3 regions of the Streptomyces sp. NPDC007162 genome follow, and region 3 is predicted to be linked to each of the others. Evidence: riboswitches for the same ligand, from Rfam matches in the RefSeq annotation. Region 3 holds a riboswitch; each other region holds the start of a gene.

Region 1 (4,051 bases), on a different contig from region 3:
TCGGGGCGAAGCCGCCCTCGTCGCCGAGGCCGGTGGCCAGGCCCTTGCCCTTCAGGACCTTCTTCAGGGTGTGGTAGACCTCGGCACCCCAGCGCAGCGCCTCGGAGAAGGACTCCGCGCCGATCGGGGCGATCATGAACTCCTGGATGTCGACGTTGGAGTCCGCGTGCGAGCCGCCGTTGAGGATGTTCATCATCGGCACCGGCAGCAGGTGCGCGTTCGGGCCGCCCAGGTAGCGGAACAGCGGCAGGTCGGACGCCTCGGAGGCGGCGTGCGCGACGGCCAGGGAGACACCGAGGATGGCGTTGGCGCCGAGCGAGCCCTTGTTGTCGGTGGCGTCCAGGTCGAACATGGCCTGGTCGATCAGGCGCTGCTCGGTGGCGTCGTAGCCGACCAGCTCCGGGCCGATCTGCTCGATCACGGCGAGGACGGCCTTCTCGACACCCTTGCCGAGGTAGCGGTTGGGGTCGCCGTCACGGAGCTCGATGGCCTCGAAGGCACCGGTGGAGGCGCCGGAGGGAACGGCGGCACGACCCGTGCTGCCGTCGTCGAGGCCGACCTCGACCTCGACCGTGGGGTTGCCTCGGGAGTCCAGGATTTCCCGGGCTACGACGACGTCGATGGACGGCACGAGCATCTCCTTCTTGGGATGTGACGCTGGTTGTGCGGGGCGCACGCGGACCTGGTCGGCCCTTGCTCAGCCTTGCGACTAGAGCCTAACCGTCCCAGGGCCGTCAGCCAGCCGACCGACCGGCCCGTGGACACCCTGACGGTACTCATTGTTCATGCGCGGAACAAAGGGGGGCCCGATGAAGAACGGGAGAAGAGCGGGTCAAGGAGTGTGGCCGCAAAGAGAAACCCCGCTCCGGTGCGTTCGGGGGAAAACGCACCGGAGCGGGGGCCCGTGGGGGACGGGGGCTGAGCCTTACTTCAGGTGCAGCTGCTGGCCCGGGTAGATGACGTCGGCGTCGTCGACGATGTCCTTGTTCAGCTTGAACAGGGCCTGCCAGCCGCCCTTGACCTTGTGCTTCTCGGCGATCGAGCTGAGGGTGTCGCCCTTGACGACCTTGTACTCGCCGTCGCCCTTCCTGACCTTCTTGCCGGTCGGAGTGGTGACGGTCTTCTTGGCGGCCGGACGCTCGGCGGACCGGGAGGCGGGCTGGGTGTCCGTCGTGCGGCTGCTCGTGCCGGCGCCGCTGCTCGACGAGCCGGAGGAGCTGGAGCCGGAGGAGCTGGAGCCGCCGCCCGTGTAGGCGGCGCCGGACAGGCCCTTGCCGCAGACCGGCCAGGCACCCTTGCCCTGGGCGGCGAGGACCTTCTCGGCGATCTGGATCTGCTGCGCCTTGGTGGCCTGGTTGGCCTGCGGGGCGTAGGCGGTGCCGCCGTACGCGGCCCAGGTGGAGGCGGAGAACTGCAGACCGCCGTAGTAGCCGTTGCCGGTGTTGATGGCCCAGTTGCCACCGGACTCGCACTGGGCGACGGTGTCCCACTCGGAGGCGGTGGCGGCGGAGGCGCTGCCGACCGCCATCAGCGGGGCGGCGACGGCGGCACCGGTGACACCGGCGACGGCGATGGCGCGGACGGCCTTGGACGGACGACGGTGCTTGCCCTTGCCGGAAAACAGCATGGAAGATCCCCTCACCGACGCCTGCGAGGTGAGCTGTCGGGTTCGGGCCGGTTGAGTTGCCCGGCCGCACGTCCGCTTTCGCGAGACGCGCGGCTCCACCCCTAGCCGGTTCCGGCGGCCTTTCGGCCGTGAGGCCCCTGAGGGCTCAACTGCCGGACCCGGCGCTTACCTTGGGTCCCCCGCTCCTGCCTACGGCGCTTGACGCGACGACTGTTCCCGGGCGGCCGCTGGCAGGACTCGGCGTTGCGACAGCCGGGGCTCGTGGTGACGAGCGGCCTTGACCGTAAACAGACGATCAGGTGAATTTCAAAGATGATCAGGGCTTCTGAGACTCATCCCACACTTTCACCAAAACAGACATTAACCTCGAAGCGGGACGCCAACTCCCGCTACTTTTGGCCCGTTTCGCTGCCGAGTTTCAGGGTCTGACCGGGGGCGATGTCGTTCGGGTCGGTGCCGATGTCCGCCTTGTTCGCGGCATAGAGCGCGCGCCACCCGCCGTCGAGACCAAGGGAGTCGGCGATGGAGGCGAGGGTGTCACCGTCGCGGACGGTGTAGGTGCCGGCGTCGACGGAGGCGTGACGACCGGAGGATGCCGCCTTCTGACCGTTTGTCACGTTTTCATCCGCCGAGTCACCGCGATGCTTGCCACCGCCACTGACGGCACCCGTGTCGACCAGGCTCCAAGAGCTGCCGGTCTGCCACGAATTGTCCGAGTCGTCACCTGCGTCCGGGACCACCGGGTTCTCGCTCGCCTCCGTGGCGGCGGAGGCGGAAGGCGTCGACTTGCCTGCCTTGTCTTCCTTGCCCGACTTGTCGGGGGTGGCCGCCTTGGAGTCGCCGCTCGCACTGGAACTCGGGGCGGGGGACGCGGATTCGGTCCCGGAACCCTTCGCCGTGGACGAGGCACCGGAGTCGGTCGAGGAGGACGAGTCCGACAGCCCGGAGGACGAGTCGGCGGAATCGGAGGAACCGGACGAATCATTCGATCCGTCGAGGCCCGTGTCGACGTTCACCGAGACGTCGTCCGACGAGAGCCCGGCCAGCAGGGCGCAGGTCCGCCAGGGCTTGGTGCCCTGGTCGGCGAGTATCTTCTCGGCGACCGCGATCTGCTGCGAACGGCTCGCCTGGTCGGGCGTGGCGGCGTAGTCCGTGCCGCCGTACTTGTCCCAGTCATCCTGGGACATCTGCAGCCCGCCGTAGTAGCCGTTGCCGCTGTCCATGCTCCACGAGCCGGCGCTCTCGCACTCGGCCACCTTGTCCCAGGTGGTGCCGTCGGCCGCGTTGGCGCTCGCCGCACCGAGCAGCGGGATCGCGATGGCGGAGCCGGTCACTCCGGCCGCGACGAGAAGAGCCGGAGCCTGACGGGGGCGACGGTGACGACCGTTCCCGGAGAGCATGCGGAAACCTTTCGAGCGACAGCGGTGACCTGCGCGACGGGTCCCGCAGGGGCGCCGCGCTGATGGGTGAACGTATCGGCAGACGATCACTTGTCACAAGTCAATCCCTTGCAGATCACGTGAAGATCACAGACGTGAGCGCGCCTCACGTTCTGCTCGACCGCCCCGAGACGGCGTGCACGGACCGCCTCCGGATACGGTCTTCCCGTGAACGTCCCGAACACCGCTCCTGAACTCTTCAGCTGGGAGTTCGCCGCCGACCCCTACCCGGCCTACGCCTGGTTGCGCCAGCATTCCCCCGTTCACTGGACGAAGCTTCCCAGCGGGGTGGAGGCATGGTTGGTGACCCGCTACGCCGACGCACGTCAGGCTCTCGCGGACGGGCGGCTCTCGAAGAATCCCGACCATCACGCCGAGGATGCACACGGCAAGAGCAGAACCGGCATCCCCGGTGAGCGCAGCGCCAACCTCATGACGCATCTGCTCAATATCGACCCGCCGGACCACACACGTCTGCGCCGCCTCGTCTCCAAGGCGTTCACTCCGCGCCGTGTGGCACACATGGCGCCTCGTGTGCAGGAGCTGACCGATGACCTCATCGACCGGTTCGCTCCGCAGGGCAGGGCCGACCTCATCCACGACTTCGCCTTCCCCCTTCCCATCTACGCGATCTGCGACCTGCTCGGCGTGCCGCACGAGGACCAGGACAAGTTCTGCGAGTGGGCCGGCATGATGATCCGGCACGGAGGAGGCCCGCGCGGCGGCGTCGCCCGGTCCGTCAAGAAGATCCGCGACTACCTTGCCGAACTCATCCACCGCAAACGCGGTGACCTCGGCGATGACCTGATCTCAGGGCTCATCCGCGCCTCCGACCACGGGGAACACCTCACCGAGAACGAAGCCGCCGCAATGTGCTTCGTGCTTCTGTTCGCGGGTTTCGAGACCACCATCAACCTCATCGGCAACGGCGTGTACGCACTGCTGCGCAACCCCGCACAACGGGCACGGCTCCTGCAGTCGATCG
Region 2 (4,051 bases), on a different contig from region 3:
GGGCTGCACGACCTGTGCGTGGAACACGGCATCCCCAGTCCGGAGGCCGCCTTCCCGCAGTCGTACGAGGAGATCGTCGACTTCGCGGAGAAGGCGCGCTTCCCGATCGTGGCCAAGAACCGCGAGGCGTTCGTCCGGCGCAAACAACCCGCGGTCAACGGCACGACGCGGATCGCCACCCGGGAGGGGCTGCTCACCCTCGCCCGTGACTGGGGCACCCATCCGGGTGTCATCCTCCAGGAGTACCTGCCGCGGGAGGAGGCCGAGGACTGGATCGTGCACGCCTACTTCGACGCCGACTCCACTCCGCGCGCCCTGTTCACCGGGGTGAAGGTGCGCTCCTGGCCGCCGCACGCGGGCATGACCGCGAACGCGTACGTCGTGGACAACCCGGAACTCGCGGATCTCGCCGCGCGTTTCATCAAACAGATCGGCTTCACCGGCATCATCGACCTCGACCTGCGCTTCGACCGTCGCGACGGGCAGTACAAGCTGCTCGACTTCAACCCGCGCGTGGGCGCCCAGTTCCGGCTCTTCGAGAGCGATTCGGGTGTGGACGTGGTCCGCGCCATGCACCTGGATCTGACCGGTCGCCGCGTTCCGGAGGGGGAACAGCGCGCCGGCCACCGGTATGTCGTGGAGAACATCGACCTGCCCGCCCTCCTGGCCTACCGCCGCAGCGGCTATACGACGCCGCACGCGCCCGGGCGGCCGAGCGGCACCGAGCTGGCCTGGCTGGCGGGTGACGACCCGCTGCCGTTCGTCACGATGCTCGCGCGGTTCGTGCGTCCTGGGGCGAAGCACCTGTACCAGCTGTGGCGGACGAACCGGCGCGGTTCCGGCACCTCCGGGAGGTAGGCGCCACCGTGTTCGGCCCCGGACCCGGCTCTCGCCCCCCGACGCTCGCCCCGTCCCGGGCCGTCACCCGTCCCGGCCGTGCCACCCCAAGCCCAACAGGGCTGGCTCCTCGTCCAGTTCGGCGTCGTCGCCGTCCCCGTCGAACCGGAGTCCTATCCGCCCGATCTCCTCGACCGGCAACGCACTCCAGACGGGGTCCTCCGGCAGTTGCACGGCATCTCGACGCCGTTGAGCAGTCGGCACGGGCAGTGCGAGCGCGCCCTGCCCGGATCCGCCAGGCGCCTTTCGGCCTCGTCCTGACGCTCGGCGTTGTGGCCGGTCGCCGCATCAGGGCTGCGACCGTCGGCGTCGGCCGCCGGATACCGGCCGACGTGCGGGGGTCCTGGTCTCCACTGCGCCGGAAACCGCTCCAGCGCCGCGGCCGACGCCTCCCGCAGATGCGCACGGAGACCCGCCGTCCCGTATGTCACCACGACCGCCCCCGTCGCACCGGTGCCGCCACCTCACCGCGAACGTATTCGGCCTCACTGACAACACCCCATCACCGAGGCGGCGGGCGCCACTTGAGGCCGAAACGCACAGTGAGTCCCAGAGGCGTGCTGTCCGTATTCTCTGATCATGGTCGCACCCTCCCCGTACTCACTGATCGCCACCGACCTGGACGGCACGCTGCTGCGTGCCGACGACACCCTCTCGGACCGGTCGCTCGCCGCCCTGGCGCGGACCGACCGGGCCGGCGCCACGCACCTCGTGGTGACCGGCCGCCCCGCACCGAGAGTGCGCCCGCTCCTCGACGACCTCGGCTGCACGGGGCTCGCGGTCTGCGGCCAGGGCGCGCAGGTGTACGACGCCGGCACGCACCGTCTGCTGTGGTCGGTCACCCTGGACCGGGAGCTGGCGGAGACCGCGCTCGGCAAGATCGAGGCGGAGGTCGGCCAGGTGTACGCGGCGGTCGACCAGGACGGCGTGGACGGGCTCACGCTCATCGAACCGGGCTATCTGATGCCCCACCCCACGCTGCCCGCGCTGCGCGTGGAACGGCGTGACGACCTGTGGTGCGCGCCCATCAGCAAGGTGCTGCTGCGCCACCACACCCTGTCCGACGACGAACTGGCGGCGACCGCCCGCGCGGTGGTGGGTTCGCTGGCGACGGTCACCATGTCGGGGCCGGGGACGGTGGAGCTCCAGCCATGCGGGGTGACCAAGGCGACCGGGCTGGCGCTGGCCGCCGACCACTTGGGGCTGTGTCCCGAACGGGCCATCGCCTTCGGTGACATGCCCAACGACATCCCGATGCTCGACTGGGCGGCCTACGGAGTGGCCATGGCCAACGCGCACCCGGAGCTCAGGGCGAGGGCCGACGAGATCACCACGTCGAACGAGGACGACGGCATCGCCGTCGTCCTCGAAAGACTCTTCGTGTGATGCGGGGCGTCGGTCAGTACGCGCCGTAGACGTTGTCGATCGAGCCGTACCGCGCGGCGGCGTAGTTGCAGGCGGCGGTGATGTTCGCGACCGGGTCGTAGATGTCGAACGACGTGCCCGCCACGTGGTAGGCGTTGAACGTCGGGTCGATCACCTGGAGCAGGCCCTTGGACGGGATGCCGGCGGCCGCGTTGGAGTCCCAGAGGTTGATGGCCCGCGGGTTGCCGGACGACTCGCGGATCACGTTGCGGTAGATGCCGTTGTAGGAGCCCGGGATGCCCTTCTGGGCCATGATCGCGAGCGACTCGCGGATCCAGCCGTCGAGGTTGTTCGGGTACCCGGCGGGCGTCGTCGAGGCCGTCGTGGCGGTGGCGGGGGTGGCGGCGGAGGCGCTGGCCGCGCCGATGAGGGGGAGGGCGAGTACGGCGGCGCCGGTACCGATGACGGCGAGCGTGCGGGCGATGCGGGTGCGGCGGGGCTGGGCGGCAGCGGGCATGGCGAAGTTCCTCTCCGTCGCCTGCGAGGTGAGCTGTCGGGTTCGGGCTCGGGGAGTGCCCGGCCGCGCCACCCGAAGGCGACGCGACTTCACCCCTAGCCGGTCCGAGACGGCGTCCGTCGATGACGGCGGCCGCCCCGGTCCGGCGACTTACCTGGTTCCCCCGCTCCTGCCGTACGAATGAACTCGTCGATGGGTTAGGACGGGCGGCGGCAGGATTCGGCGTCCGCCCGGCGAGCGGGAACGTATGCGAGAGCACATGTCCGGAACAAGTGGTGGATTCACACAACACACCGATTGACCTTGGTCTGAGGCGTATGAGGCACTTGATCCTTTGCGGTCGCCAAGCCTCAACTGACGCACAGGGAAAGGCGAGGGAGGGCATCTTGCGGCACTTGGAACATATGGGCCCAAGTGACCTACTTCACGAAAGCGCAATCGCGGCAAAGCAGACATGAGGGATCCGTGGAATCCGCCTGCGTTGCCTTGCCGGGGTTGTGAAGTAGTCCGTGACGCCCCGGGTTTCAGATATTGTCCTAATTGTCGGATTGGATGAAATTTGATGCCCTAGGGATCGAATAGGCCTTTCGGGTGTCATTCGTCGGGTGTGGTCGCCGTGTTGACGGCAGGCCGCGCGAAGGCCTCGCGATGTGCCGGGAGTTGCCGAGCGGTGTGGCGCGTGATTCTGGTCACCCGGGGAGGGGGTGTTCGAGCCGGTGTCCGTGGTGTGGCGGCCCTGACGCTTCGGCGGGCGGAGAGGGTGCGTCCAGGTGGGTGACATCGGCCGGAGCGAGTGTGATCGTCTCTGCGGAACGATTCACCGGGGGTGGCCGTCGCCGTACCCGGGCGGGTGGCGGCTCGGGACACGGCGTATGCCGCGTACCGGGACAAGAGTCCGCAGTTCCTGTTAAGTCAGTAGATGTCAGGTCTTATCGGCTGATCAAAAACATACCGGTCGTGATCCGGTGACGCCCGGGGTGTAACCGTGGGCGCCCTCCGTGATCGAAACCTGACCGGATACGCTGACTTGAGTGATGGCAGCGACCTATCGACAAACCGTGTAATCGCCAGTGGACACCAGCAGACAGGAGACCCTCGTGACCGTCGTCGGGCCGTTCGGGCTGAGCGTGCGGGACCAGGCTCTGGAAGCCGATGTCCAGGCTGGATTGGCGGCTGTCGAGGAAGGCCTGCTAGAGGCCACCAAGAGCGAGGTCCCCTTCATCACGGAGGCCGCGCAGCACCTCGTACGGGCCGGCGGCAAGAGGTTCCGGC
Region 3 (4,051 bases):
CTCCACCGCCGAGCCCCGGCCGGTGCCACCGGTGACCGCCGACGACACCGGACGGGTCGTCATCGTGGACCGCCCCGGCGCCGTCCAGACGCAGCTGCTCATCGGCCGCGTCGGCCCCGACCGGCACGACCGGGTCTGGCCCGCCCAGGTGCTCGGCACCTACTGCCTGGGCGGCACCCTCACCTCCCGCCTGGACCGCGTGCTGCGCGAGGAGAAGGGCTACACGTACGGCGTCCGCTCCTTCGGGCAGGTGCTGCGCTCCGCCCCCGACGGCAGCGGTGCCTCCATGCTGGCCATCAGCGGCTCCGTGGACACCCCCAACACGGGCCCCGCCCTCGACGACCTGTGGACGGTTCTGCGCACCCTCGCCGCCGAGGGACTCACCGACGCCGAGCGCGACGTCGCCGTGCAGAACCTCGTCGGTGTGGCGCCGCTCAAGTACGAGACGGCGGCGGCCGTCGCCGGCACCCTCGCCGACCAGGTCGAGCAGCACCTGCCCGACGACTTCCAGGCCACGCTCTACCGGCAACTGGCCGCCACCGGCACCGTGGAGGCCACCGCGGCGGTCGTGAACGCCTTCCCGGTGGACCGTCTGGTGACCGTCCTCGTCGGCGACGCGGCGCAGATCAAGGAGCCCGTCGAGGCCCTCGGCATCGGCGAAGTGACCGTCGTCGCGGCGGAGTAGCCTCACGCGCGCGTGCGGAGCCCTGGCGGCCGTCGGCCACCAGGGCTCTCGTATGTCCGAATTGGGGCGGAGGTTGCCTTTCTGCCCTGTGGGATGCGCTACAAAAACCGCGATCCGTTTGAGTCTTGAAAGAACGCCACCGTAGTTTCCTTCGGGCTGTCCGTCAGGCACTGCGCCGCACCCGCGGCACCGGACAGCCATCGCCGAGTCCCCGTACGGCGCGAGCCAGGGGAGCCGGGGACCCACGCAGTCCCTGGGGTGAATCGGGCGCCCGCGCGTGTCGCGAGGGGGTCCGTAGGAGACCTTCCTGCTCCGAACCCGTCAGCTAACCCGGTAGGCGAGAGGGAAGGAAAGGACCAGCCTCTACATGGCGTTCATGTGCGCCTCCGGGAAGCACCGTCGTCCCGGCCGGGTGAAGCGCACCACCGCGCAGGCCGCCGGCATCGCGGCCCTCACCACCACCGGTGTCATCGGCACCGTCTCCGCCGCCCCGGCGCTCGCCGCCGAGAACTCCGTCGAGCAGACCGGTCTCACCCCGGTCATCACGGTCAGCGACTCGGTCGCCGAGCATGTCGACGCCCAGGCCGCCGCGCAGCAGGCCGAAGCCGAGCGCAAGGCGGCCGAGCAGGCCGCGCGCGAGAAGGCCGCGGCGCAGGCCGAGAAGGAGCGCGAGGCCAAGGCGCGGGCCGCGCGGGAGGCCGAGCGCAAGCGCCTCAACGCCTTCGTCGCTCCGATCAGCGACTCGTACGTGTCCACCGGCTACAAGACCGGCGGCTCCCTGTGGTCCTCCGGCTCCCACACCGGCATCGACTTCCACGCCGCCAGTGGCACGGTCGTGCACGCGGTCGGCACCGGCACGGTCGTCTCCACCGGCTGGGGCGGGGCGTACGGCAACCAGATCGTCATCAAGATGGCCGACGGCATGTACACCCAGTACGGCCACCTGTCGTCCATCGGCGTCTCCGTGGGGCAGCAGGTGACCCCGGGCCAGCAGATCGGCCTGTCCGGGTCCACCGGCAACACCACCGGCCCCCACCTCCACTTCGAGGCCCGCACGACCGCGGAGTACGGCTCCGACGTCGACCCGGTCGCCTACCTCCGCAAGCACGGCGTGAACGTCTGACGGCGGCTCTTTTCGGCGAGATCCTGCGAAGCCCCGGCAGCCTGCCGGGGCTTTCGCCGTTTTCGCGCCCCCACTGTCCAAAAAATACTCATGGATTCCGGCCCCCCGTCGGAAATTCCCGCGCATTGCAATAGAGTCGCGGAACCGGCGTCACTCGGCGGCGTTTCACGGGGATTAAGGCGGAGGTCGGACATGCGTATTCCGGCGCACTCGGTATGCACGGCGATCCGGGACGACATCGTCGCGGGTGTCCACGAGCGCGGCAGCCGGCTCACCGAGGAACTCCTGGCCCGCCGCTACGGCGTCTCGCGCGTCCCCGTCCGCGAGGCGCTGCGCACCCTGGAGGCCGAGGGCTTCGTCGTGACGCGCCGGCACGCGGGCGCGTGCGTGGCGGAACCGACCGAGCAGGAGGCCGCGGACCTGCTGGAGATGCGTCTGCTCCTGGAGCCGCTCGGCGCCCTGCGGGCCGCCCAGCGCCGCACCGAGGCCCACCTGAAGGTGCTGCGCGGGCTGGTCAGGCTGGGTCAGGAGCGGGCCAGGACGGGCAACAGCGACGACCTGCGCTCGCTGGGCGGCTGGTTCCACGAGACGCTCGCCCAGGCTTCCGCCAGCCACGCCCTGACCTCGACGCTCACCCAGTTGCGGCACAAGATCGCCTGGATGTACACGGTGGAGGCGCCCGTCAGTCCGGTGGACTCCTGGGCGGAGCACGGCGCGATCGTGGACGCCGTGGCGCGCGGTGACGGCGAGCGCGCCCGGGCGGTGACGGCCCTGCACACCGAGCGCTCCACGGTCTTCCACCGGCTCCGGTTTCCCGGCGCCGCCGAACGGGCGAACGGTGTGAGGACTTCGCAACGTCCCGTAAACATGTCGGGCGTGCGGCATTAACACGGGCGCCGTATACAAAGAGGTGTTATTCGGCGGGGCCTGTTTTTCGTCGCCCTTATTCAAGTGCGCCCTTATTCAAGCGTGCGCCCGTGTTCCAAGCGTGCACGCATGTCCAAACGTGCCCCCATGCCCAAACGTGCCCCTATTGAGGCGTGCCCTTGTGCAGTGTGCCGCTGATTCCGGCTGCGTGTCTTTCGGGCGCGAAAAGGGCGGGGCCGCGCCGGCCCCCGGAGGGGTGGCGCGGCCCCGGTCGTGCGGGCGCTGCGGTGCTCAGACGGTCTCGGGGAGTTCCTCGAGGCCCTCGGCGACCAGCTTGGCCAGGCGGTCGAGGGCGGCGTCCGCGCCCTCGGCGTCGGAGGCGAGGACGATCTCCTCGCCGCCCTGGGCGCCCAGCCCCAGGACAGCCAGCATGGAGGCCGCGTTGACGGGGCTGCCCCCGGCCTTGGCGATCGTGACCGGGACGCCTGCGGCCGTGGCGGCTCGGACGAAGATGGAAGCGGGGCGGGCGTGGAGGCCCTCGGCCCAGCCGACGTTGACGCGGCGCTCAGCCATGTGATGCTGCCCTTCGGTGTTCAGGGTTGTCTAGACCAGTTTTCCATATCGTGAAGCATCCCCGGAGCGGACCTGAGTCCCTCCGGGTGTGTCGCCGGACCGCGGCCTCGGTCCGGCTTCCGTCCTCCACAGACTGCCTCGCGCCGTTGTCGGACGCGAGCCGTACTCTGGGGCCCATGCAGACCCCGGCGGACCCGCAGGACCGGCACGAGTACCCGTCCCACTGGGAGGCTGACGTGGTGCTGCGCGACGGCGGTACCGCGCGCATCCGGCCCATCACCGTCGATGATGCCGACCGCCTGGTCAGCTTCTACGAGCAGGTCTCGGACGAGTCGAAGTACTACCGCTTCTTCGCGCCCTACCCCAGGCTCTCCGCCAAGGACGTCCACCGCTTCACTCACCACGACTTTGTGGACAGGGTGGGACTCGCGGCCACTATCGGCGGCGAGTTCATCGCAACCGTACGCTATGACCGCATTGGCGCCGACGGCACGCCCGCCTCCGCACCCGCCGACGAGGCCGAGGTCGCCTTCCTCGTCCAGGACGCCCACCAGGGCCGCGGGGTCGCCTCCGCCCTCCTGGAGCACATCGCCGCCGTCGCGCGCGAGCGCGGGATCCGCCGGTTCGCCGCCGAGGTGCTGCCCGCCAACAGCCGGATGATCAAGGTGTTCACGGACGCCGGCTACACCCAGAAGCGCAGCTTCGAGGACGGCGTCGTCCGCCTGGAGTTCGGCCTGGAGCCCACGGACCGCTCGGTCGCCGTCCAGCAGGCCCGCGAGCAGCGCGCCGAGGCCCGTTCGGTG

What was found. Region 3 has a riboswitch for cyclic di-AMP ahead of ABZ646_RS13540 (M23 family metallopeptidase). Riboswitches for the same ligand answer to the same signal wherever they lie in the genome.
Positions count from the first base shown of each region.
Region 1: it holds a riboswitch for cyclic di-AMP, as region 3 does, so the genes downstream of both, ABZ646_RS33195 (transglycosylase family protein) here and ABZ646_RS13540 (M23 family metallopeptidase) in region 3, are expected to answer to the same signal.
Region 2: it holds a riboswitch for cyclic di-AMP, as region 3 does, so the genes downstream of both, ABZ646_RS05635 (transglycosylase SLT domain-containing protein) here and ABZ646_RS13540 (M23 family metallopeptidase) in region 3, are expected to answer to the same signal.

Region 1 is NZ_JBEYFC010000383.1:552-4,602, reverse strand. Features, by position in the region: gene eno (phosphopyruvate hydratase) at 1-637, opposite strand, end outside; gene ABZ646_RS33195 (transglycosylase family protein) at 926-1,627, opposite strand; cyclic di-AMP (ydaO/yuaA leader) riboswitch at 1,631-1,834, opposite strand; gene ABZ646_RS33190 (transglycosylase family protein) at 2,017-3,027, opposite strand; gene ABZ646_RS33185 (cytochrome P450) at 3,235-4,051, shown strand, end outside.
Region 2 is NZ_JBEYFC010000028.1:7,163-11,213, reverse strand. Features, by position in the region: gene ABZ646_RS05645 (ATP-grasp domain-containing protein) at 1-858, shown strand, start outside; gene ABZ646_RS05640 (HAD family hydrolase) at 1,477-2,283, shown strand; gene ABZ646_RS05635 (transglycosylase SLT domain-containing protein) at 2,297-2,779, opposite strand; cyclic di-AMP (ydaO/yuaA leader) riboswitch at 2,785-2,981, opposite strand; gene ABZ646_RS05630 (polyprenyl synthetase family protein) at 3,877-4,051, shown strand, end outside.
Region 3 is NZ_JBEYFC010000088.1:1,219-5,269, forward strand. Features, by position in the region: gene ABZ646_RS13535 (pitrilysin family protein) at 1-685, shown strand, start outside; cyclic di-AMP (ydaO/yuaA leader) riboswitch at 877-1,040, shown strand; gene ABZ646_RS13540 (M23 family metallopeptidase) at 1,053-1,808, shown strand; gene ABZ646_RS13545 (GntR family transcriptional regulator) at 2,001-2,696, shown strand; gene ABZ646_RS13550 (HPr family phosphocarrier protein) at 2,967-3,248, opposite strand; gene ABZ646_RS13555 (GNAT family N-acetyltransferase) at 3,425-4,051, shown strand, end outside.